DNA from 4 places in the Mesorhizobium sp. B2-8-3 genome. Region 1 is predicted to be linked to each of the others. Evidence: predicted binding sites of a transcription regulator. Region 1 holds the regulator's gene; each other region holds the start of a gene.
What was found. Region 1 encodes LexA, which represses DNA repair genes until DNA is damaged. Its sites were predicted from a motif close to TGTTCNNNNTGTGTTCNG; they were not measured.
Positions count from the first base shown of each region.

Region 2: FJ418_RS28100 (helicase-related protein) is a predicted target of LexA. The motif match lies at 2,822-2,839, and genes of this name have one in related genera.
Region 3: FJ418_RS08735 (YifB family Mg chelatase-like AAA ATPase) is a predicted target of LexA. The motif match lies at 4,201-4,218, and genes of this name have one in related genera.
Region 4: FJ418_RS26970 (sel1 repeat family protein) is a predicted target of LexA. The motif match lies at 5,332-5,349, and genes of this name have one in related genera.

Region 1 is NZ_VFTW01000003.1:192,608-200,504, forward strand. It holds gene FJ418_RS06210 (ComEC/Rec2 family competence protein) at 1-2,197, shown strand, start outside; gene lexA (transcriptional repressor LexA) at 2,238-2,972, opposite strand; gene kynU (kynureninase) at 3,422-4,669, shown strand; gene FJ418_RS06225 (alpha/beta hydrolase) at 4,724-5,554, shown strand; gene glp (gephyrin-like molybdotransferase Glp) at 5,618-6,823, opposite strand; gene moaC (cyclic pyranopterin monophosphate synthase MoaC) at 6,823-7,299, opposite strand; gene trpC (indole-3-glycerol phosphate synthase TrpC) at 7,301-7,897, opposite strand, start outside.
Region 2 is NZ_VFTW01000029.1:54,637-62,533, forward strand. It holds gene FJ418_RS28090 (acetyl-CoA C-acetyltransferase) at 255-1,439, shown strand; gene phbB (acetoacetyl-CoA reductase) at 1,564-2,289, shown strand; gene FJ418_RS28100 (helicase-related protein) at 3,004-6,567, shown strand; gene FJ418_RS28105 (RNA-binding S4 domain-containing protein) at 6,719-7,105, shown strand; gene fdxA (ferredoxin FdxA) at 7,257-7,595, shown strand.
Region 3 is NZ_VFTW01000004.1:200,026-207,922, forward strand. It holds gene FJ418_RS08715 (GNAT family N-acetyltransferase) at 1-170, opposite strand, end outside; gene FJ418_RS08720 (DUF308 domain-containing protein) at 343-921, shown strand; gene FJ418_RS08725 (TetR/AcrR family transcriptional regulator) at 952-1,539, shown strand; gene FJ418_RS08730 (outer membrane protein) at 1,793-2,449, shown strand; gene FJ418_RS08735 (YifB family Mg chelatase-like AAA ATPase) at 2,579-4,108, opposite strand; gene FJ418_RS08740 (ABC transporter substrate-binding protein) at 4,275-5,930, opposite strand; gene FJ418_RS08745 (nucleoside hydrolase) at 5,931-6,863, opposite strand; gene FJ418_RS08750 (LacI family DNA-binding transcriptional regulator) at 7,093-7,897, shown strand, end outside.
Region 4 is NZ_VFTW01000026.1:68,271-76,167, forward strand. It holds gene FJ418_RS26935 (electron transfer flavoprotein-ubiquinone oxidoreductase) at 1-474, shown strand, start outside; gene FJ418_RS26940 (DUF922 domain-containing protein) at 550-1,146, shown strand; gene FJ418_RS26945 (endonuclease/exonuclease/phosphatase family protein) at 1,177-2,187, opposite strand; gene FJ418_RS26950 (AMP nucleosidase) at 2,312-3,769, opposite strand; partial or broken gene FJ418_RS32610 (hypothetical protein) at 4,112-4,305, opposite strand; gene FJ418_RS32615 (hypothetical protein) at 4,371-4,505, opposite strand; gene FJ418_RS26960 (DUF2147 domain-containing protein) at 4,704-5,045, opposite strand; gene FJ418_RS26965 (hypothetical protein) at 5,059-5,304, opposite strand; gene FJ418_RS26970 (sel1 repeat family protein) at 5,484-5,750, shown strand; gene FJ418_RS26975 (ABC transporter substrate-binding protein) at 6,123-7,244, shown strand; gene FJ418_RS26980 (acetyl/propionyl/methylcrotonyl-CoA carboxylase subunit alpha) at 7,375-7,897, opposite strand, start outside.

The DNA.
Region 1 (7,897 bases):
CACCGAGCTCGACCGCGGTATCGGCTTCCTGCTGGTGCCGGTGTTTTTGGCCGTCGGCGTCATCTATTACTTCTCGCTGAGCGCTGAGCCGGATCTCTACAGGCCGCTTGCGGCAGTGGCCCTGATGGCGGTCTGCGCGGCGGTCTCACATTCCCGGCACAGAACGCACCTTGTCTTCATGGCGGCGTTTTTCTGCGCCTTGGGCTTTCTCGCGGCCAAGGTCGAGACCTGGCGGATGGCAACCCCGATGCTGGGTTCGGAAATCCAGACACGGCTGACGGGTCGCCTCGTCACCGCCGAGGCGATGGCCAATGGCCGTGTCCGGCTCACCATCGACTTGATTTCCACGGAACGTCCGAAGCTGCGCTATGCGCCGGACCGCGTCAGGTTGTCGGCCCGCAGGATCCCGCCCGGCATGACAGCCGGGTCGATGCTGACCGGCTATGCCAAGCTGTTGCCGCCGACCGGCCCGGTTCGGCCGGACAGCTACGACTTTTCCTTCGACAGCTATTTTGCCGGCATTGGCGGCAGCGGCTTTTTCCTGGGTGATCCAAAGCTGATTGCGCCGGTGGAGGCGCCCTTTGGCGCCCGCATCGCATCGGCGGTGGAAAACGCGCGCGAAGGGATTGCAGACCACATCAGGAGCAGCATCGGCGGGTCCGAAGGCGAGATCGCAGCGGCGCTGATCGTCGGCGTTCGTGCCGGCATTCCGGAAGCCATCAACGAGTCGATGCGGCGAACCGGCATCTACCACATCATTTCGATCTCCGGCCTGCATATGGCGCTGGTCGCCGGCACGATCATGGTCCTTTTGCGCGGCGCCTTCGCGCTGTTTCCGGATTTCTCGTCGCGCCGACCGGTGAAGAAATATGCCGCTGCAATCGCGCTGCTCTCGATCGCCGCCTACCTCGTGATCTCCGGCGTCGTGGTGGCCGCCGAGCGAAGCTTCATCATGCTGGCCGTGATGCTCGCCGCCGTGCTCTTCGACCGCGCGGCGCTCACCATGCGCAACCTGGCGATCTCGGCCATCGCCGTCATCCTTGTCTCGCCGCACGAAGTGGTCGGCCCAAGTTTCCAGATGTCCTTCGCCGCCACCGCCGCGCTGGTCGGCGCCTATGCCGGTTTTGCCGACTATCGCGCCGGCAAAACGACCGCGCCGCCGGCAAAGCGTTCGTTTCTTGCGTTCCTGTCGCAAAAACTGGCGATCGGTGTGGGTGGTGCCGCCGTGACGTCGCTCATCGCGGGCAGCGCGACATTGTTGTTTGCGATCTGGCACTTCCAGCGGGTGTCGCCGCTCAGCCTGCTGGCCAATCTGGCGGTCATGCCGATCGTCTCACTGATCGTCATGCCGTTCGCCGTGTTGAGCGCCCTGGCCATGCCCTTCGGCTTCGACGGCCCATTCCTTTATGTCATGGGCAAAGGCCTGACGGCGATTATCGTCATTTCGGCGTGGATCTCCGAGCGCTCACCGGTCGACGCCGTCGGGCTGATCTCGATCCAGTCGGTGCTGCTGGCGACGGTCGCGCTGGTCATCGCGACGATGGCCACCACTTGGCTTAGGCTTGCCGCCGTACCCTTCGCGCTTGCCGCGCTGCTGGCCATTCCGCATGTCCGCGCCCCGGATGTGCTTGTCTCGGAGGATGCGCATCTGGTGGCGATGCCGATCGGCGGCGGCGAGCTTGCCATCAACCGCGCGCGCTCCAACGACTTCACCACCGACAACTGGAAACGGGCGCTGAAAGCCGAGGAAATCGTACCGCCGGAGACGTTCGCTAAAGACGCCCTCGACATCGCCGATCCCGTCGACCTACCGCCCGGCTCGCCCTTCTATTGCACCGGCGACCTCTGCATCGGCCGGCATCCTTCCGGCGCCATCGTCGCGCTCACCGAGAATCGCGCCAGCGCCCGGCCTGCTTGCGGTTTCGCCGACCTCATCGTCATCGACGACGCCACGGCCTTCAACCCATGCCGCGATCCGCGCGTGCTTGTCGTCACCAAGCGGCAACTGGCACGCGACGGCAGCGCCGCCATCTTCTTCGATCCGCAATCGGCAACCGCGCGGCCAATCGTTCGCTACGCGGTCGAAGAACCGTACCGACCCTGGCACGAGCAGCGGAAATACGCGCGTGAGGCGAGGGGGCTGCCGCCCTATCAACGACCGGAAAAGCCGGCGGTCGCGCCGCAGCCTACAGAATAGGTGGCACGCAGTTCCGGCGAAGACCGCCGCGCGGTTCTGCTCAGTAACGGCGGATGAGTCCGACGAGCTTACCCTGAACCTTGACCCGGTCCGGTCCGAAGATACGGGTCTCATACGCCGGGTTGGCGGCTTCGAGCGCGATCGAGGCACCCTTGCGGCGGAAACGCTTCAGGGTCGCCTCCTCATCGTCGACCAGCGCCACCACGATCTCACCCGGGCTTGCCGTGTTGGCATTGCGGATGATGACGGTATCGCCGTCGAAGATGCCGGCCTCGATCATCGAGTCGCCCTTGACCTCCAACGCGTAATGCTCGCCGCCCATGATCATGTCCGGCGGCACCGAGATCGAATGCGTCTGGTGCTGGATAGCGTCTATCGGCACGCCGGCGGCGATGCGGCCCATCACCGGAATGGACACGGCCGAAACAGCGTCGTCGTCATTGCTGGGTGTCGGCGTGCGAGAGGGCGCCGCCGGCTTGACCTGGCGGCCAAGATTGCCCTGGCCGCCCTGGATGACGCTCGGCGAAAACTTTCTCGCGGCATTCAGGCCAGGCGCGATCGAGTCGGGCAGCCGCAGCACTTCAAGCGCGCGCGCCCGGTTCGGCAGCCGGCGAATGAAGCCGCGTTCTTCCAGCGCCGTGATCAGCCGATGGATGCCCGATTTGGAGGCCAGATCGAGCGCTTCCTTCATCTCGTCGAAAGACGGCGGAATCCCGCTCTCCTTGAGGCGTTCATGGATGAACATCAGCAGTTCATGTTGTTTGCGCGTCAGCATGGCGGCCCCCTTGGGTTCTGAAACCGGAATCAGAAAAACAAACCCAGAACAAACACTATCTGTTCCAGTTGTGTTCCGCAACCGTTTAAAGTTTAGTGAATTTGTTGAGGCTTCGGAAACAATGTTGCATCCAAGGGATACCTGGCCGAGTCAGGTCAGCGGTGTCATTGATTCCGCTCGATTATGCGGCCCTCCTTAAGCTGAAGCGCGGTCCAACACCATCACAAAGGCGCGGGCGGGATTGCTTCGGCTCTTGCGCGAACGTGCTTCACCGTGAACGAAACGGACCCAAAATGCCAACTTCGGCAATGATTCCGATCCATGGTCTTCGCCGTCTATGGACCAGCTAACATAGCGCAGAAGGTTCTTGCCGTGGCACGGACGGTGGTGAGACAACCGTCCTTGGCCAGCCGTGAGAGGCGCCATGCCGAAATGGAGGCGGCAGCATGATGGGGGGAATTCCTGATCTCGCCGAGACCGAGGCGATGGATGCAGCGGATCCGCTGCGCGCCCTGCGCGATCGCTTTGTCCTGCCGGAGGGGGTGATCTACCTCGACGGGAATTCGTTGGGAGCGGCCTCGCACGCCGCATTCGATGAGTTGCGCAAGGCAGCTGCCGAGGAGTGGGCGCATGACCTCATTCGTGCCTGGAACAAGGATGGATGGTTCGACATGCCGGTCGAGCTGGGCGACCGGCTCGGACGCCTGATCGGCGCGGCGCCGGGCCAGACCGTGGTCTGCGACACCACGTCGATCAACATCTACAAAGTGCTGCACGCGGCGATGGCGATGCGGCCGGACCGAACCGTGATCGTTGCCGAGGGCGACAGTTTTCCGACCGATATCTATATGGCCGAAGGGGTGGCCTCGACCGGAAAGAACACTGTCCTGCGCCTGGCTGGCGTGGACGCGCCGACCATCGAGGAACTGATCGACGAACGCGTGGCGGTGGTGTTGGTCAACCACGTCAATTACAAATCCGGCGAGTTGCGCGACATGGCGGCGCTTACGCGCATGGCGCATGACGCCGGTGCGCTGATCGTATGGGATCTCTGCCACAGCGCGGGCGCCATGCCGGTAGAACTTGACAGGGCAAGCGCCGATTTCGCCGTCGGCTGCACCTATAAATATCTCAATGGCGGGCCAGGTTCTCCTGCCTTCATCTATGCGGCCGAGCGGCATCTTGCCGATGTGCGGCAGCCGCTCAGCGGGTGGTGGAGCCATGCACGGCCGTTCGCCTTCGAGCAAGCCTATGCGCCAGGCACCGGCATCCGCCGATTTCTGTGCGGCACGCAGCCGGTCCTGTCGATGCGGACGCTGAAAGGCGCGCTCGACATCTGGAACGGCGTTGACCTGGCGACGGTGCGGAGGAAGAGCATTGCGCTGGCCGATCTGTTCATCGAACTCGTCGAGGCACGGTGCGGCGGTTACGATCTTACGCTGGAAAGCACCCGCGACGGCCCCAAACGCGGCAGCCAGATTTCCTTCATTCACCAGCATGGCTACCAGATCATGCGGGCCCTGATCGAACGCGGCGTGATCGGTGATTTTCGGGCGCCGTCGACCATGCGCTTCGGTTTTACCCCGCTCTATGTCGGCTACAGGGATGTCTGGAATGCCGTCGAAGTGCTCGAGGACATCTTGCGGACCGGCGTCTGGCGAGAAGCCCGCTTCGCGGTCAAGACAACCGTTACCTGACCGCGGCGATGCCAATCAAAACCACTCGACATTGAGCTGATCGTGGAGGGGCCGTTGCTCGGACACCGTATTGCCGACTGGGACAACGCCTATGCCAACGGCGCGAACATCGCCGGCGGCGACCGCTGGCCCGCGGCTTGGGATCAACCGGCGCGGGCCTTTCGGGAAAAGCTGCTGGCGCAAGGCAGGGCGCGGTTCGATATCGTGTACGGCGAAGCGCCGCGCAACCGGTTCGATCTGTTTCTCCCACCTGCTGCGCCAAAGGGGCTCGTCGTGTTCATCCATGGCGGTTACTGGATGGAATCAGACAAGACCTCCTGGTCGCATCTGGCTGGAGGTGCGGTCGGCCACGGTTTTGCCGTCGCCATGCCCTCTTACACGCTTTGCCCGCAGACCAGGATCAGCGGCATCGTCAACGAGGTTGCGGCAGCGATCGAGAAGGCGGCGGCGATGGTCGATGGTCCGCTGGTGCTGACCGGGCACTCGGCCGGCGGGCATCTCGCCAGCCGGATGGTGACCGCGGCCTCGCCGCTGTCGTCCGATGTGACGCGGCGCATACGCCAGGTCGTTTCGATTTCAGGCCTGCACGACCTTCGGCCGCTGATGTTCACCGCACTGAACGAGACCCTGAACATCGACGAGAAGGAAGCGTTGAGCGAAAGCCCGGCTTTGCTGCGGCCTCGGCGGGGAGCCCGCATCACCTGTTGGGTCGGCGGCGGCGAGCGTTCGGAATTCCTGCGCCAGAGTACATTGCTTGCCAACATCTGGACCGGGCTCGGCGCTGTAACCCATTCAGTGGTCGAGCCGGACCGGCATCATTTCAATGTCGTCGATGGTCTCGCCGACCCGGATCATCCCCTCACTCGCGCACTGATCGCCGAATAGAGCAATTCGGCGGTGTGGACGGTTTCGGTCGAGAATTGCGTTAAAACGGCGGGATAGACCGGCTCAGCGCAGCATCAGCACGCTGCACTCGGCGCCGACCTGCGCGGCGGGCGCGAAGGGCTGGCGCACGATCAGGCCGTTGGCGTCGGCAAGCATGCGCAGCATCGAGGAGTCCTGGATGCCGAAAGGCGTCGCGACCAGGGTGCCGGCGTCCTCGCGCACGATGGCGCGCACGTAGTCCTGCCTGAAATCGTTGGCCTGCATCGCGGCGCCCAGCTTGGCCGTTCGCACGTCCTGCCGGTGATCGCGGCCGCCGAGCCTGGCAAGCAGCGGCTTCAAGAAGAGTTGCGAGCAGACGATGCTTGCCACCGGATTGCCGGGCAGGCCGATGCAACGGACATTGCCAAGCCGGCCAAACATCAGCGGTTTGCCGGGGCGCATGGCGATCTTCCAGAAGTCGAGCTTCATGCCTTCGCCGGTCAGCACGTCATGGATCAGGTCGTGGTCGCCGACCGAGGCGCCGCCGAGCGTGACGATAACATCGGCGTTCGCCTCGACCGCTTTCCTGACCAGCGCGGCGATCGCCTCCTGGCGGTCGGCGGCGATGCCGAGATCGAGCGCGCGCGCGCCGACCGACTGGGCGGCGGCAACGACGCCATAGGCGTTGGACGAAATGATCTGGTCGGGACCGAGCGCGCTGCCTGGCGGCAGCAATTCGTCGCCGGTGGCGATGATCGCAACCAGCGGCCGCCGCACGACGTTCAAGGCGGGGTGGTTGGCCGACGCCGCCAGCGAAAGGGCCGCCGCGTCGAGCGCGCGGCCTTTTTCGAGCAGCAGGTCGCCTTGGCCGAAGTCGAGCCCGCGGCGACGGACATTGCGTCCTTCGGCGGTCGGCTCCGTCACTTCGATCTGGCGGTTGCCAAGGTCGCGGACGTTTTCCTGGATGACGATGGTGTCGGCGCCTTCAGGCAGCGGCGCACCGGTAAAGATGCGCACGGCCTGGCCTTTGCCGACGGTCCCGGAGAAACCGCGCCCGGCGGGCGCCATGCCTATGACCTCGAGTTCAGCCGGCGCTGAAGCGACATCGGCGGATCTTGCAGCATAGCCGTCCATGGCCGAGGCGTTGAACGGCGGCTGCGTGCGTAGCGCCACGACCGGCTCCGCCAGGACCCGTCCAGCCGCTTCGGCGAGCGGAATGCTTTCGCCGGGCAATGGCGCGGCGCCGTCGAGCAGGCGTTCGAGCGCTTCGGCGACCGGAACCAAGGCCATCAGGCATCCACCTTGTAGTCGCCGGACTTGCCGCCTGTCTTCTCGACCAGCCGGATGCCGGAAACCATCATGCCGCGGTCCACCGCCTTGGCCATGTCGTAAATGGTGAGGCAGGCGACCGACGCCGCGGTCAGCGCCTCCATCTCGACGCCGGTCTTGCCGGTGACGCGGGCAAGCGCGGTGACCCTGAGGCCAGGCAGCGTGCGGTCCGGCTCGATCTCGACGGCAACTTTTGTCAGAAGCAGCGGATGGCAGAGCGGGATCAGCTCATGCGTTTTCTTTGCGGCCATGATACCGGCGATACGGGCTGTGCCCAGCACATCGCCCTTCTTGGCGTCGCCGGCGAGAATCATCTCCAGCGTTTCCGGCCGCATCGAGACAAAACCTTCGGCGATCGCCGTGCGGATCGTCTCGGCCTTGTCGCCGACATCGACCATATTGGCTTCGCCCTTGGCGCCAAGATGGGTGAGGGCCATCTCAGATGGCCTCGGCCGCTGCCTTGCCTGTCAGCAGAAGCTCGGTCGCCGCGGCCACGTTCGCTTGCCGCATCAGGCTCTCGCCGACCAGGAAGGTGCTGATGCCGGTCTTCTGCATCCTGAGGCAGTCGCCGTGGGTGAAGATGCCGCTCTCGCTGACCAGCAGGTAGCCGCCCGGCACCATTCGCGCCAGCCGCTCGGAAGTCTCAAGGCTGGTCTCGAAGGTCCGCAGATTGCGGTTGTTGATACCGATCAGTCGCGACGACAATTTTAGCGCGCGCTCCGTTTCGGCCTCGTCATGCACCTCGATCAGCGCGTCCATCCCGAGTTCGAAGGCGATAGCTTCCAATTCGCTCGCCAGAGCATCGTCCACGCTTGCCATGATGATCAAGATGGCGTCTGCGCCCCAGGCTCGTGCTTCGTAGACCTGGTAAGGGTCGAATAGGAAATCCTTACGCAATGCGGGCAGGGACACCGCCTTGCGCGCCTTGGTGAGAAATTCCGGCGCGCCTTGGAAGGATGGCGCGTCGGTCAGCACCGAAAGGCAGGTCGCGCCACCTTTCTGATAGGCCTTGGCCAAGGCTGGCGGGTCGAAATC
Region 2 (7,897 bases), on a different contig from region 1:
ATTGCGCCCTTTAACCAAGATACGCGCAAAAGCGTCACAATTCCAAGCGGTTTGTGCACTGCGGCATCAATTAATGCTGCACAGCCATTGCAAAATCCGCCGCATGGCCAACGTCACGTTACCGCGACTGGCGCGCGCTCTGCTTGCCGCGCATGGCGGTCATGCCCATTTCCGGTTTGACTCAGGGTTTCGAACGGGCAAGAAAGTCCTAAAGCGATCTCGAAAATACGACACCTCGAAGTCTGGAGAAGAAAATGTCCGCTTCCAATTCCATCGTCGTCGCCAGCGCCGCCCGCACCGCGGTCGGCTCCTTCAACGGCAGTTTCGCCGCAACGCCCGCGCATGAGCTCGGCGCCGTCGTCATCAGGGAACTGCTGGCGCGGGCGAATGTCGAGGCGGCGGAAGTCGACGAGGTCATCCTCGGCCAGGTGCTGACCGCCGCGCAAGGGCAGAACCCGGCTCGCCAGGCCTCGATCAATGCCGGCCTGCCGAAGGAGACCACCGCCTGGGGTCTCAACCAGGTTTGCGGCTCGGGCCTGCGCGCCATCGCGCTCGGCATGCAGCAGATCGCCACCGGCGACGCCAAGGTGATCGTCGCGGGCGGTCAGGAATCGATGTCGATGTCACCGCACGCCGAGCACCTGCGCGCCGGCGTCAAGATGGGCGACTACAAGATGATCGACACCATGATCAAGGACGGCCTTTGGGATGCCTTCAACGGCTATCATATGGGCAACACCGCCGAGAACGTCGCCCGCCAGTTCCAGATCACCCGCGAAACCCAGGACGAGTTCGCCTTGGCCTCGCAGAACAAGGCCGAGGCCGCGCAGAAGGCCGGCAGGTTCAAGGACGAGATCGTCGCCTTCACCATCAAGGGCAAGAAGGGCGACACAACAGTCGACCAGGACGAGTATATCCGCCATGGCGCGACGCTCGACGCCATGACCAAGCTGAAGCCCGCTTTCGACAAGGACGGCACGGTCACCGCCGCCAACGCCTCCGGCATCAATGACGGCGCCGCCGGCGCGCTGCTGATGACCGAGGCCGAGGCCGCCCGGCGCGGCATCACCCCGCTGGTGCGCATTGCATCCTGGGCGACCGCCGGCGTCGATCCGGCGATCATGGGCACGGGGCCGATCCCCGCCTCGAAGCGGGCGCTGGAAAAGGCCGGCTGGTCGGTCAAGGACCTCGATCTCGTCGAGGCCAACGAGGCGTTCGCCGCGCAGGCCTGCGCCGTCAACAAGGGCATGGGCTGGGATCCCTCGATCGTCAACGTCAATGGCGGTGCCATCGCCATCGGCCATCCGATCGGCGCTTCGGGCGCCCGCGTCTTCAACACGCTGGTCCACGAGATGCGCCGCCGCGGCGCCAGGAAGGGCCTCGCCACGCTGTGCATCGGCGGCGGCATGGGCGTGGCCATGTGCGTGGAAGCGCTGTGAGCTCAGCGAGTAGCGAATAGGGAGTAGCGAATAGGGAAGAAGAAGCGTCGCGCGGCGGGACATCGGACCCTACTCGCTATTCGCTACTCTCTATTCGCTCAGACGATTTTAAAGGGAGGACCACATGAGCAAGGTAGCAATCGTCACGGGCGGATCGCGCGGCATAGGCGCGGCGATATCGGTCGCCTTGAAGAACGCCGGCTATTCCGTCGCGGCGAACTATGCCGGCAATGACGAGGCGGCGCAGAAATTCAAGGCCGAGACCGGCATCCCGGTCTACAAATGGTCCGTCGCCGACTACGAGGCCTGCGCCGCCGGCATCAAGCAGATCGAAGCCGATCTCGGACCGGTCGGGGTGCTGGTCAACAATGCCGGCATCACCCGCGACGCCATGTTCCACAAGATGACGCCCGCGCAGTGGAAGGAAGTCATCGACACCAACCTCTCCGGCGTCTTCAACATGACGCATCCTCTGTGGAGCGGCATGCGCGACCGCAAGTTCGGTCGCGTCATCACCATTTCCTCCATCAACGGCCAGAAGGGCCAGGCCGGCCAGGTCAACTACTCGGCCGCCAAGGCCGGCGATATCGGCTTCAGTAAGGCTCTTGCCCAAGAAGGCGCGCGCGCGGGCATCACCGTCAACGTCATCTGCCCCGGCTATATCGCGACCGAAATGGTCAAGGCGATCGACGAAAAGGTGCTCACCGAGCGCATCATCCCGCAGATCCCGGTTGGCCGCCTCGGCGAGCCGGAAGAGATCGCGCGCTGCGTCGTCTTCCTGGCGTCCGACGAGGCCGGCTTCATCACCGGCTCGACCATCACCGCCAATGGCGGCCAGTACTTCGCCTGATACCCAACTTCGCCTGATACCCTTTTTGCGCCGAGGCGGCCCCGACATCGGAGCCGCCTTTTTGCCCCGTCGACAAGCTCGGCGCGACACCTTGCCTCAATTCGGCACGCAAAGGTTAACGGCAGCAGCCTCCTTTGTGCGCAACTCCGCCAACAAGCTGTGAATTCTCGGTGGGTAAGCTGTGGATAACACCATATCTAGGGGTGAACAAACCGGGAAAATAACCGGATCGCTGATTCGTCGCCGATTCGTTCTGGCTTTGGCCGGAAAGTTAACGGCGGACGGCGCAAACGTCACCGAATCCGTTAAAGGCGATTAAGAAAAATCAATAATTTCATAACTTTGAGGGCAAGGCTCAAGTCGACCGCGACCGTTGCCCGGCAAAAGTTAACGACAGTCTCGGTCAGACGGGGCCACGCAGGAATCGGGCCAATTCAGCGATCCAGCATGTGGTGAGACTCGCCGTCAAAAAACCCACATATAGCCGTGAACAAAACCTGAATCAGAACGAGTCAGCGATTCGTCGCTGATTCGTTCCAGACTCGTTCCAGCCGTTAACAACGACCGATTTTGCCCACCCCGGTCCGCTCTGCCTGTCCCCAAAGGAACATTCCGCTTTCGCTTCGCGCCCGAAGTCCCTATGTGTCGCCTGTCACACGCGGCGGCACCGCCGTGCTTCAGACTACAAGCGGCAGAAACCTTATTTCCGAGCCGATGAACATCCAGCCGAAACACTCCCAGCCGCTGATCCTTTCGGGCCGCGACGTGACGGCCGTGCTGGGGCCCACCAACACCGGCAAGACCCATCTCGCCATCGAGCGCATGGTCGCGCATGAGACCGGCGTCATCGGCCTGCCGCTCAGGCTGCTCGCCCGCGAAGTCTATGCCCGGGTCTGCGAGAAGGTCGGCGCCCACAAGGTGGCGCTGATCACTGGCGAGGAGAAGATCGTGCCTGCCGGGGCGAAATATTCGGTCTGCACCGTCGAGGCGATGCCGCGCGAAACCGACGCCACCTTCGTCGCCATCGACGAGGTGCAGCTCGCCGGCGATCTCGAACGCGGCCATATCTTCACCGACCGCATCCTGCATCTGCGCGGCCGCCAGGAAACGCTGCTTCTCGGCGCTGCCACCATGCACGGCATCCTGCAGCGCCTGTTGAAGGGCGTGTCGGTGGTGACGCGGCCGCGGCTTTCGCACCTTGCCTATGCCGGCTCGAAGAAGCTCACCCGGCTGCCGCGGCGCACCGCTATCGTCGCTTTCTCCGCCGACGAGGTCTACGCCATCGCCGAGCTGATCCGCCGCCAGCAGGGCGGCGCGGCCGTCGTCCTCGGCGCGCTCTCGCCGCGCACCCGCAACGCGCAGGTGGAGATCTTCCAGTCCGGCGATGTCGACTATCTCATCGCCACCGACGCCATCGGCATGGGACTGAACCTCGACCTCGACCATGTCGCCTTCGCCCAGAACCGCAAATTCGACGGTTACCAATACCGTAACCTGACCGCCGCCGAGCTTGGCCAGATCGCCGGCCGTGCCGGCCGGCACCTGCGCGACGGCACGTTCGGCGTCACCGGCCAGGTCGATCCGTTCGACGAGGATCTGGTCGCCAAGATCGAGGGACACGACTTCGACCCGGTGAAGGTGCTGCAGTGGCGCACCGCCGATTTCGACTTTTCCAGCCTCGATGCGCTGAAACGCTCGATCGAGGCCAATGCGCCGGTCGAAGGGCTGACCCGCGCGCTGCCGGCCGTGGACGCGCAGGCGCTGGAGCATCTGTCGCGCGACGGCGACATCCGCGCTTTGGCCACCGGCAAGGAGCGCGTGGCGCTGCTGTGGGAAGCCTGCGCCCTGCCGGACTACCGCAAGATCGCGCCGGCCCATCATGCCGACCTCGTCGCCTCGATCTATATGGACCTTGCGCGTCACGGCCATGTCGATGAGAATTACATGGCCGAGCAGGTGCGGCGCGCCGACACGACGGACGGCGATATCGACACGCTCTCGCACCGGATCGCGCAGATCCGCACCTGGACTTTCGTCTCCAACCGCCCCGGCTGGCTGGCCGATCAGCTACACTGGCAGGAAAAGACGCGCGAAATCGAAGACAGATTGTCGGATGCGCTGCATGAGCGGTTGACGAAACGCTTCGTAGACCGCAGGACTTCCGTCCTCATGCGGCGCCTTAGAGAAAATACCATGCCTGAAGCCGAAATCAGCCCTACCGGAACCGTCCTCGTCGAAGGCCATCATGTCGGCGAGCTGCAGGGGTTCCGCTTCACCGCCGACCAGAGCGCCGGCGGCGAGGACGCCAAGGCGGTGCGCACCGCCGCCCAGAAGGCGCTCGCGGCCGAGTTCGAGGCGCGCGCCGAACGCTTTGCCGCTTGCGCCAATGGCGACCTGGCTTTGGGCTCGGACGGCGTCCTGCGCTGGATCGGCGCGCCGATCGGTACGCTGGTCGCCGGCGACGAGGCGCTGAAGCCGCGCCTGATCCTGCTTGCCGACGAGCAGCTGACCGGGCCTGCCCGCGACAAGGTCGCGGCGCGCGCCGAGCGTTTCGTCAATTTCCAGATCGAGTCGCTTTTGAAGCCGCTGGTCGACTTGAAGAATGCCGACCAACTCACCGGCATCGCGCGCGGCATCGCCTTCCAGCTGGTCGAGCATTTCGGCCTGATCAATCGCCGCGACATCGCGGAGGAGATGAAGTCTCTCGACCAGGAAGGCCGCGCGGCACTTCGCCGCCTCGGCGTGCGCTTCGGCGCCTACCATGTCTTCGTGCCGGCGCTGATCAAGCCGGCGCCGGCCGGCCTGGTGACCTTGCTCTGGGCGCTGAAGAATGACGGCAAGGACAAGCCGGGCTTCGGCGACGTGGTGCATGCGCTGGCCTCCGGCCGCACCTCCGTGGTCATTGACCCGGCCTTCGACAAGACCTTCTACAAGCTCGCCGGCTACCGCAATCTCGGCCGCCGCGCCGTGCGCGTCGACATCCTGGAAAGGCTCGCCGACCTCATCCGCCCGGCGACCAACTGGAAGCCTGGCCTCGGCCAGCGTCCGGACGGCGCCTATGACGGCCACGCCTTCATGGTGACGCCGCCGATGATGTCGATCCTCGGCGCCACCGCCGACGACATGGAGGAGATCCTCAAGGGTCTCGGCTATCGCTCCGAGGCGAAGCCGGCCGCCGAGGTGAAAGCGAAGCTCGACGCGCAGGACGACGCCGCCCGTGAAGCGGCCGCGGCCAAGCTCGCCGCGGAAGAGGCCGCTCGCGCTGCGCAGGCGACGGAGGCGCCCGCCCCCGAGGCCGCCACCGTGGCAACGTCCGGCGAGAGCCCGGAGACGGACAGCACCGAAATCCATGCCGCGGAAACCCCGGCCGAGAGCGCGGCGGAGCCTGTCGACGAAACAATCGGACAGGAAACTCTGGCCGCGGAAGCCACGGAAACCGCGGCGGCAAGCGAACCGGCGGCGCAAGGCGATGAGCCGGCCGGCGAGGCCGTGACGGAGGAAGGAGTGCCCTTGGCTGAGGCCGAGTCCTCGCGGACCGAAACCCCGGCCGAGAGCGCGGCGGAGCCTGTCGACGAAACAATCGGACGGGAGACACTGACCGCGGAAGCTACGGAAACCGCAGCGGCAGGCGAACCGGCAGCGCAAAGCGATGAGCCGGCCGGCGAGGCCGTGACGGAGGAAGGCGTGCCTTCGGCTCAGGCCGAGTCCTCGCAGACCGAAACCCCGGCCACGAGCGAGACCCCCGCATCGACTGAAATGACGACGGAAGCCGAAACCGCGGCCGAGACTGAAGAGCCGAAGCCTGTCCTTCTGTGGCGCCAGGCGCGCTTCGACCATCAGCGTCTGCGCCATCGCCACGACAACCGTCGCGACAATCGTCCGCGTGGCGGCCAGCCCGCGCGCGATGGCCAGCCTGGCGCCGCTGCCGGCCAGCCCGGCGATCGCCCCGCCCAGGAAGGCCGCCGCGAGCAGCGCGACGGCGCCGGCAAGCCGCGCTTCGACCGCTCGAAGTTCAAGCCCAGGCCGGAAACCGGCGAACGGCGCGAAGTTGGCGAACGGCGCGAAGGCAGGCCGCAAGGCGAACGGCCGGATCGCCACGAGGGGGGCCGCCGCGAGGGCCGGCCCGAATGGAAGGGCAACAGGCAGGACGGCAAGGGCAACGCCCAGGGCGGCAAGCCGGCCTTCCAGGGCAAGCCGCGCGAGGAGCGCCCGCAGCGCTTCGATCCGGATTCGCCCTTCGCCAAGCTCGCCGCCTTGCGCGACCAGCTGAAGAAATAGGTTCGAGCATGATCCCGAAAAGTGGGACCCGGTTTTCGGGCGAGATCATGCTCCATCAAAGAGCCAGCATGATCCCGAACCGAAGGACCGCGCCAGCGAAAAGTGGGAACCGGTTTTCGGATAAGATCACGCTCCAACAAAGCTAGCCCCGATGGTTGGAGAGGGCCGTCAGCGCATCGACAAATGGCTGTTCTTTTCGCGCGCGGTGAAATCGCGGTCCCTGGCGGCGAAAGTCGCCGTCGCCGGGCGCGTCCGCATCAATCGCGACAAAGCAGCGCAGGCCTCCGATCTGGTCAAGCCCGGCGACGTTCTCACCATCACGCTCGAGGGCCGTATCCTGGTCTGGAAGGTGCTGAATTGCGGCACGCGACGCGGTCCGGCCGACGAGGCGCGGCTGCTTTACGAGGACATGTCGCCGGCGCCGACACCCAAGGGCGAGGCGGTTCCGGATGCCATTCCAGGCCTGCGCGAGGCCGGCAGCGGGCGCCCGACCAAACGCGAGCGGCGGCAGACCGACCGCCTGCTCGGCGATGATTGAATTGGGCCAGCCGGACCGCCAGCGGCGAGACCGCTGGAATTCTATTCCCCGGGGCCGGCAGTGCCCGAATGCGCTGCCCTTGCAAGCAGCCGGCAAAGGCGTTACCTCAACCTGAAAAAGCCGAGCAAATCGGGAGGTTCCGGAGCCTGCAATGACCTATGTAGTGACCGACAATTGCATCAAATGCAAATACATGGACTGCATCGAGGTCTGTCCGGTCGACTGTTTCTACGAGGGCGAGAACATGCTCGTCATCCATCCCGACGAGTGCATTGACTGCGGCGTGTGCGAGCCCGAATGTCCTGCCGACGCGATCAAGCCGGACACCGAGGGCGGCCTCGACAAATGGTTGCAGGTCAATTCCGAATACGCCGAGAAGTGGCCCAATATCACCGCCAAGAAAGAGCCGCCCGCGGACGCCAAAACCTTCGACGGCGAGGCCGGGAAGTTCGAGAAATATTTCTCGCCGGAGCCCGGTGAAGGCGATTGATGCTGGCGCCGGCGACGCCGGCATGACGCGACGTAACGCGACCGATACAGTTGCTGTCTTGACAGGCAGCGACCCCGTTTGGCGTTAGCGAACGCAGCAAAACCTTGATTCTTCCGACTTTTTGTGTTACATCAACGAAACATGCCGGTGACACAACGTCGATTTATGGCGCTAACGCCCCAAATCACTGAAAGGTGAGCTTTTAGATCCGGACCAGAGCGATCTGGGGCAGGCGGTCGCATTCGTGCGGTATGCCGGTCCCTGCTTTTCCGGTGGTTCATCCTGTTGCGCGGCTAATGGTC
Region 3 (7,897 bases), on a different contig from region 1:
TGCATTGCCAGTTTATGGCCGCTGGTGCCGGGCTGGAAGAGCGTCCTTATATCCTCCTCCGAGACACCATGGGGCGCGGACGCGTCGACATCCCACTGCGCTAGCCTGCCGCAGAGCATGGCCATGGTCTCGAAGTCTTCGGCGCTGCGCGCCGGCAGAACTGAAATCATCCTTCGCCCCCGCGCGGATCCGTTCCACCATACCACGCAGGTTACCGGGATGCGAACGCATCGTCGAGCGCTCAACGAGGCGGCGACCTCGCAAATCGCTTGACGAATATTTGCCTACCTATTAGTAGGTAGATAACGACATTCGAGGAAAGGTATCCGTCTGTCTGCACATATGAGCGGCCAGAACCGCGCCCAGTCGTCGAGCGGCTGGCTCAAAAACTATTACTATCTACGGTTTGCCGTATCGGCGGCCTGGGTCGCGGTAGCCTTCACCGTCGCTAAGTCGGTTCCGCCGCTCGCCGCGGTCATGCTGGTTGCCTATCCCCTATGGGACGCGCTCGCGAACTATGTCGACGCGCAGCGCAGCGGAGGGCTCGGCCGCAACAAGTCGCAGCTCCTCAATTTCGCCGTCAGCATCCTCACCGCGATCGCGGTCGCCCTCGCGCTTGGCCGCAGCATGAACGCGGTGCTTGCGGTCTATGGGGTCTGGGCGGTCGTCTCCGGCGCATTTCAGCTCCTCACCGCCCTACGCCGCTGGAAGACCAACGGCGCGCAGTGGGCGATGATCCTGAGCGGCGCCCAGTCGGCGCTGGCCGGCCTCTTCTTCGTCAAGATGGCGGGCGGCGCGGAGGCCATCGGCATCGCCAATGTCGCGCCCTACGCCGCCTTCGGCGCCTTCTACTTCCTGGTGTCCGCCGTGTGGCTTTCCGTCAGCGATATGCTTCGCAAGTCGCGGCAGGTGGCGAGTTGAGCTTTCTTCCGTCGGACGTTAGGCATGTCTATGGATAAGCCCTCGAACACCGCCGATGACATCCTGGCCGCCGCGCGAAGCTTCATCGTCGCCGGCGGCTATAACGGGTTCAGCTACGCCGATATCGCCGAGGTCGTCGGTATCCGCAAAGCCAGCATCCATCATCATTTCCCCAGCAAGGTCGACCTCGTGCAGACCCTAGTCAGGCGCTACCTCGAGGATGCCGTGACGGGCATGACGGAGCTTGAGCGCAATGTGCCTGCGCCGCCGGAATTGCTGCGAACCTATGCCGGCTTCTGGGCGCAGTGCATCGAGGACGCGAGCCGGCCGATCTGCGTCTGCGCCTTGCTCGCCAGCGAGCTTCCCGCCCTTCCGCCGGAGGTTGCCGTGGAGGTCCGGGCGTATTTTCAGTTTCTCTCGGGGTGGCTGACCGGCGTCATCGAGCGCGGCGCCGCGCAGGGAGCATTGACGATCTCCGCCGCCCCGCGCGCGGAAGCGGAGGCCTTCATGGCGACTGTGCACGGGGCGATGATTTCCGCGCGGGCCTATGGCGACGTCCTGACTTTCGGCATGATCCTGGCGCCGACGCTGCAGAAGCTGATCCCGGCGACCGATTGAGGAGGAGATCGGCCGGCATCCGCCCCTTTCCGGCGATAAGTTCACGCATGAAGCCGAGCGTCCCGTTGGCGTCCTTACCGGCATCAATTGCCGCTTCAGCACTTTGTCCGCAGATCAGAAAGTGTTCCGCCTTGGACGTTCGGCAATCCCCATTTCCCGCATTGAGTGACTGTTTTGCTACAGGTTTATTAGACAATTAAGATTAAGCTCTTTGCAGTGGCGGCGATAACGAGCGACGCTTGGGAGACAATCGATGCGTTCTATCCTTGGGACTTTCCTGGTTCTGGGCGTGGCCATGACTGGGGCCAATGCCGCTGACATCGTCCAACCCGTGGCCTCCATGGAAGTTCCCTATTCCTGGACCGGCCTTTATGTTGGTGCGAATGCGGGTGGGGCCTTCGGAAAGGTCGATGGCGATTTCATCGGCATTCCTGGGTCGGCAGACATCGGCAATTTCACCGGCGGCGCTTTGGTTGGCGCCAATTATCAGTACGGTCAGTGGGTTCTCGGTATCGAAGGCGATATCAACTACCTGGGTTTCAAGAAAGAATTCTCGCCGGGGGTTGGCGGCGGCGGCCTTGGCGCAGAAGCGAGCGTCGATGCCTTCGGAACGATCCGGGGCCGCGTCGGCTACGCCTTTGATCGCTGGCTTCCTTATGTCACGGCCGGCGTTGCGATGGGTGATGTGAAGATCGATGAGCACGTCTTCGGTGTAGCCAGGACCAAATTCCAGACAGGATATGCAGTCGGCGGCGGTGTTGAATACGCTTTCAGCAACAATTGGACCGCCCGTGCGGAATATCTCTATGTCGACCTCGGCAAGAAAGACTTCGGGTTTGACCCGATCGATCCGTATAACGTGAGGACGAACTTCAGTGTCGTTCGCGCTGCCTTAGCCTACAAATTCTGATTCCGGGCATCGCAATTTGCTCATGATGATGCCGGCGCGGCTGCACGCCAAATCGCGCCGCCGTCAGGAATTGCCTTGAACAAAAAATGACAGAGCTCTTCCCCGTTCCGGCGGCATCAGGTCGCTTCATCAAGCCGCCTGCGCCATCCGCTCCGCGCTCATCCGGTAGGAAATCGCCTCGGCCAGATGGATGCGGCCGACGGTTTCGCTGGCGTCGAGATCGGCCAGCGTGCGGGCGACCTTCAGCACGCGATGATAGGCGCGCGCCGAAAAGCCGAGCTTTTCGCTGGCGTCCTTGAGCAGCGTCAGGCCGGCGGTATCGGGCTTGGCGATCTCCTCGATGATCGAAGGCGGGCAATGCGCGTTGGTGGTGGCGCCCGCTCCCAGTCTTTCCAGCCGTTCGCGCTGCATGGCGCGCGCACGGGCCACGCGCTGCGCCACCGCGGCACTTGTCTCAGCCTTGTCCGGTCGGATCAGGTCGCTCGCCGAGACCGCCGGCACCTCGATCCGAAGGTCGATGCGGTCGAGCAGCGGGCCGGAAATGCGCGCCTGGTATTCGGTGCGGCAGCGGTCGCCGCGCAAGCAGCGATAGCCGGGCTCGCCGGACATGCCGCAGCGGCACGGATTCATCGCCGCCACCAGCTGGATGCGCGCCGGATAGGTGACGCGATGGTTGGCCCGCGCGATCATGCAGTCGCCCGTTTCCAGCGGCTGGCGCAGCGCGTCGAGCGTTTGCGGCGTGAACTCCGGCAACTCGTCGAGGAACAGAACGCCGTGATGGGCGAGCGAGACCTCGCCTGGCCGCGCGCGCAGCCCGCCGCCCACCATTGCCGCCATCGAGGCGGAGTGATGCGGGGCGCGGAACGGCCGCCGGTCCGTCAGCTTGCCTTCGCCGAGCTCGCCGGCGACGGAAGCGATCATCGACACTTCGAGCAGTTCCTTGGGCGCCAGCGGCGGCAGGATCGAGGGCAGGCGCTGCGCCAGCATCGACTTGCCCGAGCCAGGCGGTCCGACCATCAGGAGGTTGTGTCCGCCGGCGGCGGCCACCTCGAGCGCCCGCTTGGCACTCTCCTGGCCCTTGATGTCGGCTAGGTCCGGCAGGTCGCGCGCGGCGAGCTTTATGCCGGCCTCGGGCCGCGACAGCACCTGCGTGCCGCGAAAATGGTTGGCGACTGCGATCAGGCTGCGTGGCGCCAATATGTCGAAATCCTTGCCGGCCCACGCCGCTTCCGGCCCGCAGGCGAAGGGGCAGATCAGGCCCTTGCCTTCGGCATTGGCGCCGATCGCCGCCGGCAGCGCGCCCGCCACGCCGGCGATCGTGCCGTCGAGCGACAATTCGCCAAGCACCACATAACCGGCGAGCATGTCGCCCGGTATGGCGCCGAGCGCCGCCATCAGGCCAAGCGCAATCGGCAGGTCGTAATGGCTGCCTTCCTTGGGAAGATCGGCCGGCGCGAGGTTCACCGTCACCTTCTTCGAAGGCATCGACAGGCCCGATGCGTGCAGCGCCGCTTGTACGCGCTCGCGGCTTTCGGCCACCGCCTTGTCCGGCAGGCCGACGATCTGCATGCCGACCTTGCCCGGCCCGACCATCACCTGGACATCGACCGGCACGGCCTCGATGCCCTGGAAAGCCACCGTGCGAACCCGCGCCACCATGTTTCCCGCCCCCGGATCCAGGCTCCTGCACGGCGCTGCGATCAGCCCACGCAAGACTTCACGCCAGACAACCACAGATTTGTCGCTGAGGCAAGAACATTACAAGAACATCGATTCTGCCGCAGCGACGGTGCGTGGCCGAACCGGCATATTGTCGCCCCCCAGCCTACCGGTCCAGCCACACCTTCTCGAAATGCTGCTCGAGATTGGGATGCGCCGGATTGTCCTTCACCGCCGCCACCGAATGGGTGAACAGCGAGCGCCAGTAAGGCTGGATGAGGATGCCGGAATCCTGGAGGATCTGCTCGACATCCTTCATGATCTCCTTGCGCTTTTCGACGTCCGGCACGGCAAGCGCCTCGTCGAGCTTCTTGTCGAACGCGGGATTGGCGTAGCCGGATTCGTTCCACGCCTCGCCGCTGCGATAGGCGAGCGCGAGATTCTGGACGCCCAGCGGCCGCATGCCCCACGACGTCATCGAGAAGGGATATTTGGTCCAGTTGTTCCAGAAGGTCGAGCCCGGCAGCACGGTGCGCTTCACCTTGAAGCCGGCCTCGCGCAGCTGCGCGGCGATGGCGTCGCCCGTGCTGCGGTGCCAGTCCTCGTCGCCGGTGATCAGCTCATGCTCGAAATCGAGCTGCCCGGCCTCCGCCATCAGCTTTTTGGCGCCTTCGAGGTCGCGCGTCTTCTTCGGCAGCGCGTAATATTCCGGATGCAGCGGGCTGACATGGTGGTTCTCGGCGACCGTGCCCTTGCCGCCATAGCCGAGCGTCAGCACGGCCTGATTGTCGGTCGCCATTTGCAGGGCGCGGCGCACGCGTATGTCGTCATAGGGCTTGTTGGTCACATTGGTGCGGGCAAGGATCGTCGCCGCCGTCACCACTTCCGACTTCACCAGCCCCAGGCCGTCCATGATCGCGACATAGTCGGCGGTGGTCTCGAAATTGGTGTCGATCTCGCCGGCTTCGAAGGCGCTCACCCAGGCGGCCGGATCGGTGCCGTAGTCGATGAACTCGATGCCGTCGAGATAGGCCTCGCCGCCCCACCACTTGCCGTTCTGGCGCCGCTTGACGACGGCCTTGGTGCCGACGTCGTAGGAGACCAGCTCGAACGCGCCGGTGCCGGCCGGATGCGCGATGAGGTTGGCGCCGGCCTTCTCATAGCCGCGATGCACGATCAGCGCCGAATACTCCGTCATCGACGGGATGATCGAGATGTCGGACGAGGACAGTTTCAGCACCACCGTGTGGTCGTCGGTCCTGATGATGGCGCCGTCGCGCGCCTTGCCGGTCTTGGCGTCGATCAGCGCGGTCATGCGGCCGGCCATGGAATTGCCTTCGGCCGCCTTGTCGCACCAGCGTTCGAGGTTGAAGATCACGTCCTCGGCGGTGAAGTCGTCGCCATTGTTCCAGGTCACGCCGCGCCGCAGATTGAGCGTGTATTCGGTGGCGTCGTCATTGACCTTCCAGCTTTCCAGCAGCGAAGGCTTGAACGTGTAGTCGGTGTCGTAGCGCACCAGTGTGTCGAGGAACTGGCGCGCGATATTGGCCATTTCCGGCCAGTCATAGGCGCGCGGGTCCTTCTGCCCCTTGACGAAGGTGGAAACGCGCAGCACGCCGCCCTTCTTCGGCTCGGCGGCACGCGCCGGCGTCGGCGCGGCGAGCCCGATCAGGCCATAGGCGGCCACCGCCGACGCGCCGAAAATGCTTGCCATCGCCAGGAACTCGCGCCGGTGAAGGCATCCGCCCCGGACCTCCGCCGCCAGGCCCTCGACCAGCGCATGATGGCGGTCGAATTCGCAATGCTCGCTATCCTGCCCCATTTATCTCCCAGCTCCGAAAAGATCGACGAACCAGTCCCAGAAGCCGTCGACGTCGATATCGACGGCCACCCGCGCGTTTGGCGGCCTCTTTGATACATTGTTGAAATCGGCGATGGTCATGCCGCGGGTGACCTCGCCGCTGGTTTCCAGATGCACGTAATAGCTTTCGAACCTGAACAGCGACGGTTTTACGATCGCGGCGAGCGCAATCACGTCATGCAGGTTCGGGTCGTCGGCGCCGAATTCGTCCTTGCGCCGCATCATGAAGTCCAGCACCCGCGCCACCACATCCGCTTGCGGACCTGATGCAGCCCTTATCCGGTCGAACACATGGCGCGGCAGCTCCGGCTTCAGCGTGACGTCGAGGCCGACCATCGTCATCGCGCATCCGGATTCGAAGACGATGCGTGCGGCTTCGGGATCGCAATAGAGATTGAACTCCGAGGCCAGGGTCATGTTGCCGCCGCGGATGGCGCCGCCCATGATGGTGATGCGTTTGATCAGCGACGGCAGCTCAGGGTGTTCGATCAGCGCGGTGGCAATGTTGGTCAGCGGCCCGACGGCGAGGATCTCGAGCCTGCCCGGGTGCTGCTTCGCCGCCTCGTGGATCAATTCCGTTACGCCGCCCTCGGCAAAGCCGCGCCGCGCGGCGGGCAGCACCACGTCGCCCAGTCCGGTCGTGCCGTGGCTGACGGCGGTGCACAATGGCCTGGCGAGCGGGCGAGAAGCGCCGACATGCACGGGCGCGTCGCAGCCGAGAAAATCGATCAGATCCAGCGTGTTCCTGGCCGTCTTCTCGATCTCGACATTGCCGCAGACGGCGCCGATCCCGACCAGCTCGATCCTGTCCGCGCAAAGCGTCGCCGCCGCGATGCAGACGGCATCGTCGGTGCCGGTGTCGACATCCATCACCAGCGGGATCCTGGAAAGCATGGTCACGTCGCGGTCTCTTGCGTTGCCGGGCTTGCACTGTGGGACAGCGGAACGGGCATTGGAAAGTCTCATATATCGAGGAGTTAAACGTTTACCTAAGGCAATACCGGCCAGCTGTCAACACGATCGGTCGGCCGGAGCTCCTGCTCGACACCTGGCCTGTCGACTTTGCCGACGTAAGAGGCTACGGGATCAGGGCGACGGTGCTTGGCAAGCAATGCGAGGACATGTGGCGGCGACCATCAAGGATATTGCGAGAGGTGCCGGCGTATCCATCGCCACCGTCTCCAAGGTCCTCAACCGCAAGGACGCCTTCATCAGCGAGGAAACGCGCAACCGCATCTGGTCGCTGGCGCGCGAGCTCAACTACACGCCCAACTCCATTGCCCGCTCGCTGGTCACCCGTCGCTCGCAGGTCCTCGGCATCATCGTTCCGGATATTCTCAACCCCTATTTCACCGAGCTGGTTCGCGCCTGCGACGACGCTGCCCGGCAGCGCGGCTATACGACGATCCTGTGCAACTCGGATGGTATTCCGGATAAGGAGGAGGCGCATCTGGCCTTCCTCGCCGGCCATGGCGTGGACGGCATCGTGCTGGCGGCGAGCGGCGTGATCCCGAATGCCGGCCTGCTGCGGGGCCTGAACATCCCGTTCGTGTCGATGGACCGCGAGGTCCCGGAGCTCGATTGCCTGGCGGCGACCGTCGATACCGACTATCGCAACGGCGCCTTCCAGTCGGCCGGCTACCTGATCGCCAAGGGCCACACCCGCATCGCCTTCCTGAGCGGTTCGGCGGAAAGCTCGAACACCAGGATCAGGCTCGCCGGCTTCGAGGAAGCGCACCGCCAGGCTGGCATCGCCGTCGATCGAAACCTCATCCGCTGCGGCGAGTTCCAGCACAGTTTTGGGCGCCAGGCGACGCGGGACCTGCTGGAAAGCACGCGGTTTTCGGCCATCTGCTGCATGAGCGACATGCTGGCCATCGGCGCCACGGTTGCGCTCCGCGAAAAGGGGCTTGTTGTCCCCGACGACT
Region 4 (7,897 bases), on a different contig from region 1:
GGCGGTCTCGACATGTGGCTGAACACGCTGTTCGGCTTCTCGCCCTTCGGAACCATGAAGCATGGCAAGGCCGACTATGCGACGCTCGAGCCGGCCTCCAAGCATCAGAAGATCGCCTATCCGAAGCCGGATGGCGTGCTGACCTTCGACCGGCTCTCCTCGGTGTTTCTTTCCAACACCAACCACGAGGAGAACGAGCCGACCCATCTGATCGTCGCCGACATGGCGCTGCAGCAGCGTTCCGAGCACGATGTCTTCGCCGGTCCCTCGACCCGCTACTGCCCGGCCGGCGTCTATGAATGGGTGGACAAGGACGGCAACGCCGCCGCCGATCCGGCGGCAAAGGACGTGCGCTTTGTCATCAACGCGCAGAACTGCGTGCACTGCAAGACCTGCGACATCAAGGATCCGAACCAGAACATCAACTGGGTGCCGCCACAAGGCGGTGAAGGCCCCGTCTACCAGGGCATGTGAGCCGCGCCTAACCGCCAAGACCGTTGAAGCCGCGCGCCGAGTATGGTCTGCTTCGCTCCGAACAAGGAGGCGGACATGCGGCGCATCAGCCTGGCAATTTTAGCTGCTGCCGGCGTGCTTTTGTCCGGGGCCGCGTCAGCAGGCACCAAGCTGACCGTTCATGTGCGCAGCTATGACGTCGCCGGCAGGACCGGCGCGGAACTGATCGAGGCGATGGATGGCCTCGGGCCGAGGCACGGCCATGCCACGCGCGCCATCGCCGAGACCGGCTATACCGTGCATTGGAACCTCGACGTGAAACGGGACAATGGCATCTGCCGGCTGCGTCAGGCCACCGGCACGATCGACCTGACCTACACCTTTCCGCGCCGCACGTCCCCGTCCGGTCCGGTCCTGCGCAAGCGCTGGGAGCGCTTCATGGCCGGCGTGCGCCAGCATGAACATACCCATGGCCGCATCGCGAAGCAGATGATGCGGGCGACCGAGACGGCGCTCGCCGGGCTCGAGCGGCAGGACAACTGGTTCTGCACCGGTCTTCGTTGGGACGCCAGGCGCCGCATCGACACGATCTATGCCGACTACGAGGCCAGGCAGAATGCCTTCGACGCGCGCGAGCACCGCGACGGCGGCCATGTCGAGAAATTGGTCAATGCATTGATGGGGAAGAACTGAAGCTCGAGCCGTTCACCTACCAAGCGGACGTCAGCTGCGCGGCTTGTCCGGCGCGTCGTTCGCCGCCAGCGCCGACTTGAGCTCGTCCTCGGGCGCATTGCTGTCGGACCACAACGTGAATTCGACCAGCACCGGCAGATGGTCGGAGCCGGTGTCCTCCAGCCGGGCCGACGACAGGATCGTCACCCCGCCCTTGCTGAACACCTGGTCGATCGGCAGGCCCGCATAGCGGCGCAGGACGTCGGGCAACGTCCGGTGGATCCAGGTCGGGCCGGCCGACGGCATCAGCGTCATGCCGCTGAGCCGCGCCACCCGCCGCATCGCCGCGCTCCACGGCACGGCGTTGCAGTCGCCGGCCATGATGGCGGTCTCGCCGAGCCTGGCCAGCGGTTCCGCCAGCTCGCCGATCTGCCAGTATTGCTCCTTCGGCCACGGCCAGCTGAGATGGATCGCGGCGACGTTGACCGGAATGCCGCCGAAATCGATCGTGGCGGTCGCCATCGCGCCGCGCGGCTCGCAACGCGGTGCGGTGCCGGCGGCGAAGGGACGGCGCGAAAGCAGCGCGACGCCGAATATGCCGTTGGGATAGTCGCAAAGGATCCGATAGGGATAGGCGCTGGCAATATAGCCGAGCTCCGTGGCCCACATCCCGGACACTTCGTCGAGCGTGATGACGTCCGGATTGGTCCGGCCGATCAGCGACAGCACCTTCTTCGGCGTCGGATTGTTGAAGCGCAGGTTCATCTGCAGCAGGCTGTAGACGATCCTGTCGGCCGGCTTTGCGACCGCCTGCTGCGTCGACAATCTCGGCAGCGCGCTCGTCGTGGTGGCGAAGCAGGCGATGGCGAAGACCAGCGCCGCGACCGCCTGCAGCCGGTAGGGGCCGGCAAGCAGCGCCAGCGCGAGCAAGGCCGTCAGCACGCTCAGATGCATGCGGAAATGCGAGAAGGAATCGAAGGCCGGATGCAGCGCGCCGAAGAATCCAGCCAGCAGCGCGGCCGAGCATGCCATCATCGCCAGGAATGTCAGCTGAGCCATCATGCTCAAGCGCGCGCCGCCCGTTGTCATTTGCTCCAACCGCTCCGGCTATCCGTTCGGACCGCTTATCGGCCAAATTGCGGCCCGGGCAAGACGACGAATTGCCTCGCGGGTCAAAAGTTGGCGATTACTGGAACGCCGTCTCGGAAAAGCTTCTCAGCTTGCGCGAATGCAACCGCTCCATCGGCATCTCGGCCAGTTTCTCCATCGCCTTGATGCCGATGGTGAGATGCTGCGCCACCTGCCGCTTGTAGAACTCGGTCGCCATGCCGGGCAGCTTCAGCTCGCCATGCAGCGGCTTGTCGGAAACGCACAGCAACGTCCCGTAAGGCACGCGGAAGCGGAAGCCGTTGGCGGCGATAGTGGCCGATTCCATGTCAAGCGCGATGGCGCGCGACTGCGACAGGCGCTGCACCGGCCCGCGCTGGTCGCGCAGCTCCCAGTTGCGGTTGTCGATGGTGGCGACGGTGCCGGTGCGCATGATGCGCTTGAGGTCGTAGCCCGACAAACCGGTCACCTCGGCGACCGCTTCCTGCAGCGCCACCTGGATTTCGGCCAGTGGCGGGATCGGCACCCAGACCGGCAGGTCGTCATCCAGCACATGGTCCTCGCGCACATAGGCATGGGCCAGCACATAGTCGCCCAGCGCCTGCGTGTTGCGCAGGCCGGCGCAATGGCCGAGCATGACCCACGCATGCGGCCTCAAAACCGCGATATGGTCGGTGATGGTCTTGGCGTTGGATGGGCCGACGCCGATATTGACCATGGTGATGCCGCCATGGCCGGGCTTCTTCAGATGGTAGGCCGGCATCTGCGGCAGGCGCTGCGGCGGTGTGCCTTCCGATTCTGTTGCTCCGTTCCAGGTCACGACATTGCCGGGTTCGATGAATTCGACATAGCCGCTGTCGCCACTGGCCATCAGCTCGCGTGCCCGCGCCACGAATTCGTCGATGTAGAACTGGTAATTGGTGAACAGCACGAAATTCTGGAAATGCTGCGGGCTGGTCGCCGTGTAATGCGTCATGCGGTGCAGCGAATAATCGATGCGCTGCGCGGTGAACGGCGCCAGCGGCCGTGGCTCGCCGAACGCCACCTCGAACGTGCCGTTGGCGATCTGGTCGTCGGTGCCGTCGAGGTCCGGCACGTCGAACAGGTCGCGGATCGGCCGCTTGATGCGCTCGGCGGCCGCGCCGTCGACATAGGTGCCTTCCAGGAAGGCGAAATGCAGCGGGATTGGGGTGGTCGATTCCGACACCGTGACCGTAACGCCGTGATTGCGCATGATGAGCCTCAATTGCTCGATGAGATAGTTCTCGAACAGCTGCGGCTGGGTGATGGTGGTGGCGAAATGCCCGGGCGTCGGCATATGGCCATAGGCCTGGCGCGAGTCGACCTGGCTGAACGAGGTCGTGGTGACGCCGATCTGCGGATAGAAGGCCCGGTAGCGCCTGCTCTCGTCGCCGCCCGCCGCTAGTGCGGCGAAGGAATCGCGCAGGAATTTGGTGTTGCGGTCGTAGAGCGTCTGCAGCGCCGCGACGGCCTTTTTTGCGTCGTGGAAACTCTGCTTGCCGAAAGGCTCCGGCATGACGACCGATTCGATGGCTTGGGGGTAGATTCGCTTTTCCATGGCTCAATATAGAGATTTGGAAGAGCGGTTGGGAGGGGTGAGCGGACAGGAACCGCAGCCCAGCTGGAGATTTTTTGTTATCCCTCCGATTCAAGGTGTGACGAGATTCAGGTCAGGCCCGAGTCGAGAAAGGTGGATTCCGAGAACCGGCCTTCGCCGGCCGAAGCCCTCATAAATGTCTCCGTCCTATGAAGGCTACGGCCGGCGAAGGCCGGAGCGGAGCGTACTTAAGGTATGTGAGCACCGGAAGCGCAGGAAGCCGCCTTTCGCATGCCGGCCTCACCTGAATATCGACACACCTTATCCGCGCTGCAGGCTGATCAGCAGCACGAAGCCTACGCTGGTGTTCTTGTGCGGCGGTGCCTCGATCCTGTTGCCGGTGTCGGCGCGCATCATCGGCACGGCCAGCACCGGGGCGGCGAGCAGCATCAGGATGAGCGTCGCCGTGGCAGCAGCCGAAGGATCTTCATTGCATTATCGGCGATGCGGTTCATTTTGGTGGTCCCCGGTTTTCAGCTTGGTCGATTTCCAGCTTGGTCGTTTCAGCGCTTGAATTGGTTCACGAAGCCGACAATGCAGGCACCGGCCGTTCCCACGAGCGAACAGGGTGGCCAGCCTCCGCCACCAGGATGGCGAAGAACATGCCGAACAGGCTCATCAGCAGGCAGACGATGGTGAAGCGACGGGCAAGCATTTCTCTCTCCTTCAATGCGGGAGAAAATGCCTGACGGCCTCTGAACCGGTTCTGAGACCGGTATTCATCTGGGGTTCAAATTGATTGACGAGGTCTTGAACAGGTGGCGGCGGCGCAGCGCCGGTCCGGCGGAGCGCTGCCGCTCCAAAAAGAAAACGGGGCCGTTCGGCCCCGTTTCGGATGATCTGGAACTGGCGTTCAGAGCTTATGCCAGGTCTGGCTCTTGCAGATCAGGCCGCCGAGCACGCAGCCGCTCATCTTGAGCGTCGTGCCCGTGAGCGTCGCCTTGCCGGAATAGGTCTTGTCGTTCGCCGGGTCGGTGATGTTGCCGGCATATTTGTTGTCGCCGGTCGCCTTCATCGAGCCGATCGTCTTGCCGGCATATTTGCCGGTCTTGAGCGTGATGGAGAACGAGCCGCCGCCGCCGATCGTCGCCGTCTCGCCGGATTGCGTCTTCCAACTGCCTTCGATCGGGTCGGCCCACGCTGTCCCCGCCATGATCAAGGTGGCCGCCAGGGCCAGGCTCATCTTTCGACACATCTTGTCCTCCTCCCTATGGGGTTGCGGCGGGCTCCGGTCCGCCTTCCTGCCCCTTACGCAAAGGTAAAGCTAATCCAGCTCCCGCCAAAACAAAAGCGGTGCCGCCACGGAAGGTTGCAAGGATTTTCGCCGCGCGGATGACTGAAAATAAACGCGACCGGAAAAACGCTTCGGTTTCCGTGGTTAGCGAAGTCTTGATTCCACTCGCGGCAATTTTCATCGAATTTGACGCAAAATGGCTGAAACGCTGGATTCCCATGCTTAACAGTTTTTCGCGTTTACCTCTTGTTTTAGCTTTGTTTTCCTCAAATTAAGCAAGCCATTTAACGACGGATTCAAGGCCAGCCGTCATCTTCGAAAGCATCGAAAGAGCGCCCCGCCCCAAAGGGATACCAAGGGAAAAGGAGGCAGCTCTCGGGAGCCAGACAGGGGATTGAAATGGCACGCTTTGAAATGCTTGAAGACGGCTTCGGCGCCATGGGGGCAACTGCCCAGGCCGACATTCTTTTCGAACTGGGCATGATGTATGCGACCGGCCGCGATTGCGAGACCGATGTCGTTGCCGCCCACAAATGGTTCAACATCGCCGCGATCAAGGGCTCGGTCCGCGCCGCCGAGCTGCGCTCGGAGCTGTCGGCCACCATGTCGAAAGTCGAGATCGCCACGGCGCTGCGCGAAGCGCGCGAATGGATGACGATGCACTGATCCTGAGCGCGCGCAGCGCTCGGAAATTCATTGGGACAAGGCCGCGAAAAGACGGCCGGTCAGGAAGAACGAGAACGCGGCAGGTTGAGGCAACCGAAGCCACGCAAAAACAGGGAAGCGAGCGGGGTTCAGGCGCGGGGGCGCCGGGGAAGCTCGATTGCAAAAAAAGCCGCGACCGGCCGGGACAAGGCCGGCGCGGCTTTTTGCATTACGCTTGGTAATCGGCCGCGTGGCCCAAGAAATCCTCGTCTAAATGAACCAAAACCTTCCGCATTGTGCTCTCGACAGTTTCGGCGAAGGGTGAAATTGTCCCGGCTCTGTGGAAGAAGCGCGGCCGGAGCGGCGCGCGCAAGTGGAGGAGTTCTTATAGTCATGAAAAAATTGGGTATTTTGAGCGCGGCCGCATTTGGCCTGATGATGAGCGCCCCGGTTGCCTTCGCCGACGACATCACCATTTCGGTGGTCGGCCCGATGACCGGCCAGCTCGCCACCATCGGTGACCAGTTCAAGCAGGGCGCGCAGGCTGCCGCCGACGCGATCAATGCCGCTGGCGGCGTCAACGGCTCCCAGATCAAGCTCGACATCGAGGACGACCAGTGCGATCCGAAGCAGGCGGTCTCGGTCGCCAACCGCATCGTCGCCAACGGCGTCAAGTTTGTCGACGGTCATGCTTGCTCGGGCTCGAGCATTCCGGCCTCGGCCGTCTATGCCGAAGCCGGCACGCTGATGATGAGCCCCGCCTCGTCCAACCCGGTGCTGACCGATGCCGCGGCCAAGGCCGGCTGGCCGACCATCATGCGCCTCTACACGCGTGACGACGCGCAGGGCGCCTTCATCGGCCCTTGGATCGCCAAGAAATACGCCGGCAAGAACGTTGTCGTCCTGCACGACAAGAGCGCCTACGGCCAGGGTGTTGCCGATGCCGTGAAGGCGACGATGAATGCCGGCGGCCTCAAGGAAGTCGACTATGAAGGCATCAATGCCGGCGAGAAGGACTATTCGGCCCTCGTCACCAAGCTGAAGGAACTCAAGGCCGACGTCGTCTATTTCGGCGGCTATCACCCGGAGGCGGGCTTGATCCTGCGTCAGGCGGCCGAGCAGAACGTCAAGTTCCAGCTGATCATGCCGGACTCGATCGCTTCGCCGGAATTCTGGCAGGTCGCCGGCCCGGCCGGTGAAGGCACCATGTTCGTCTTCCCGTCGGACCCGCAGTCGAAGCCCGAAGCCAAGGACGCCGTCGCCAAGATCAAGGCCGGCGGCTTCACGCCGGAAGGCTTCACGCTGTTCTCCTATGCGGTGATCCAGGCCGTGGCTGAAGGCGTCAAGCGCGCCGGCACCGACGATCCGGCCAAGGTCGCCGAGGCGCTCAAGGACGGCAAGCCGATCAGCACCGTCGTCGGCGACGTCGTCTTCGACGAGAAGGGCGACCTGAAGAACGCGAGCTACGACATCAACCAGTGGCACGACGGCAAATACGCGCCGATCCAGCCGTAATTGGTTCCGCAATCGAGGAAATGGCCGGGCTCGTCCCGGCCATTTTTCGTTTGTGCCCTGGCATTGACGTACAGGCGAGGCCGGGGCAGTCCCGCCGACATAGCTATTTACCATTCAGCAATTCAGCACTTCAGCCCTGGCCGTCCTCCGCGAACCGGACCAGCACCGTGCCGTCGCTGACCTGTGCGCCCTCGGCCGCGATCTCGGCGATCACGCCGTCATGCGGGGCGGCGATCATATGCTCCATCTTCATGGCTTCGAGGATCAAGAGCGGCTGGCCCTTGATCACGGCATCGCCCGCCGCGGCGCGCACCAGCTTGACCAGGCCCGGCATCGGCGCGCGCAGGTTGCCTGTGGCGGCACCCGCCTCGTCGGCCTTGGCAAGCGGATCGGGAACCGTGAACGTATAGCCGACCGCGCCCTCGAAGACGGTGACGTGGCCGGGCCAGCGGGCGGCAAGCGGCATGGTCCGCAAGTCGTGCGTGTTCACCGCATCATGCGGTGCCTCCAGCGCCACCTGGAAGCGGCCGTCCGGCCGTGCCGAAACCCTGGCCAGGATGTTCTCCTCGCCATGGCGCAGGCGAATGCGGCGCGACAGCGTGTGGAAATGCGCATAGCCGGAAAGCGTGGACCAGGGATCGGCGGCGGGACCC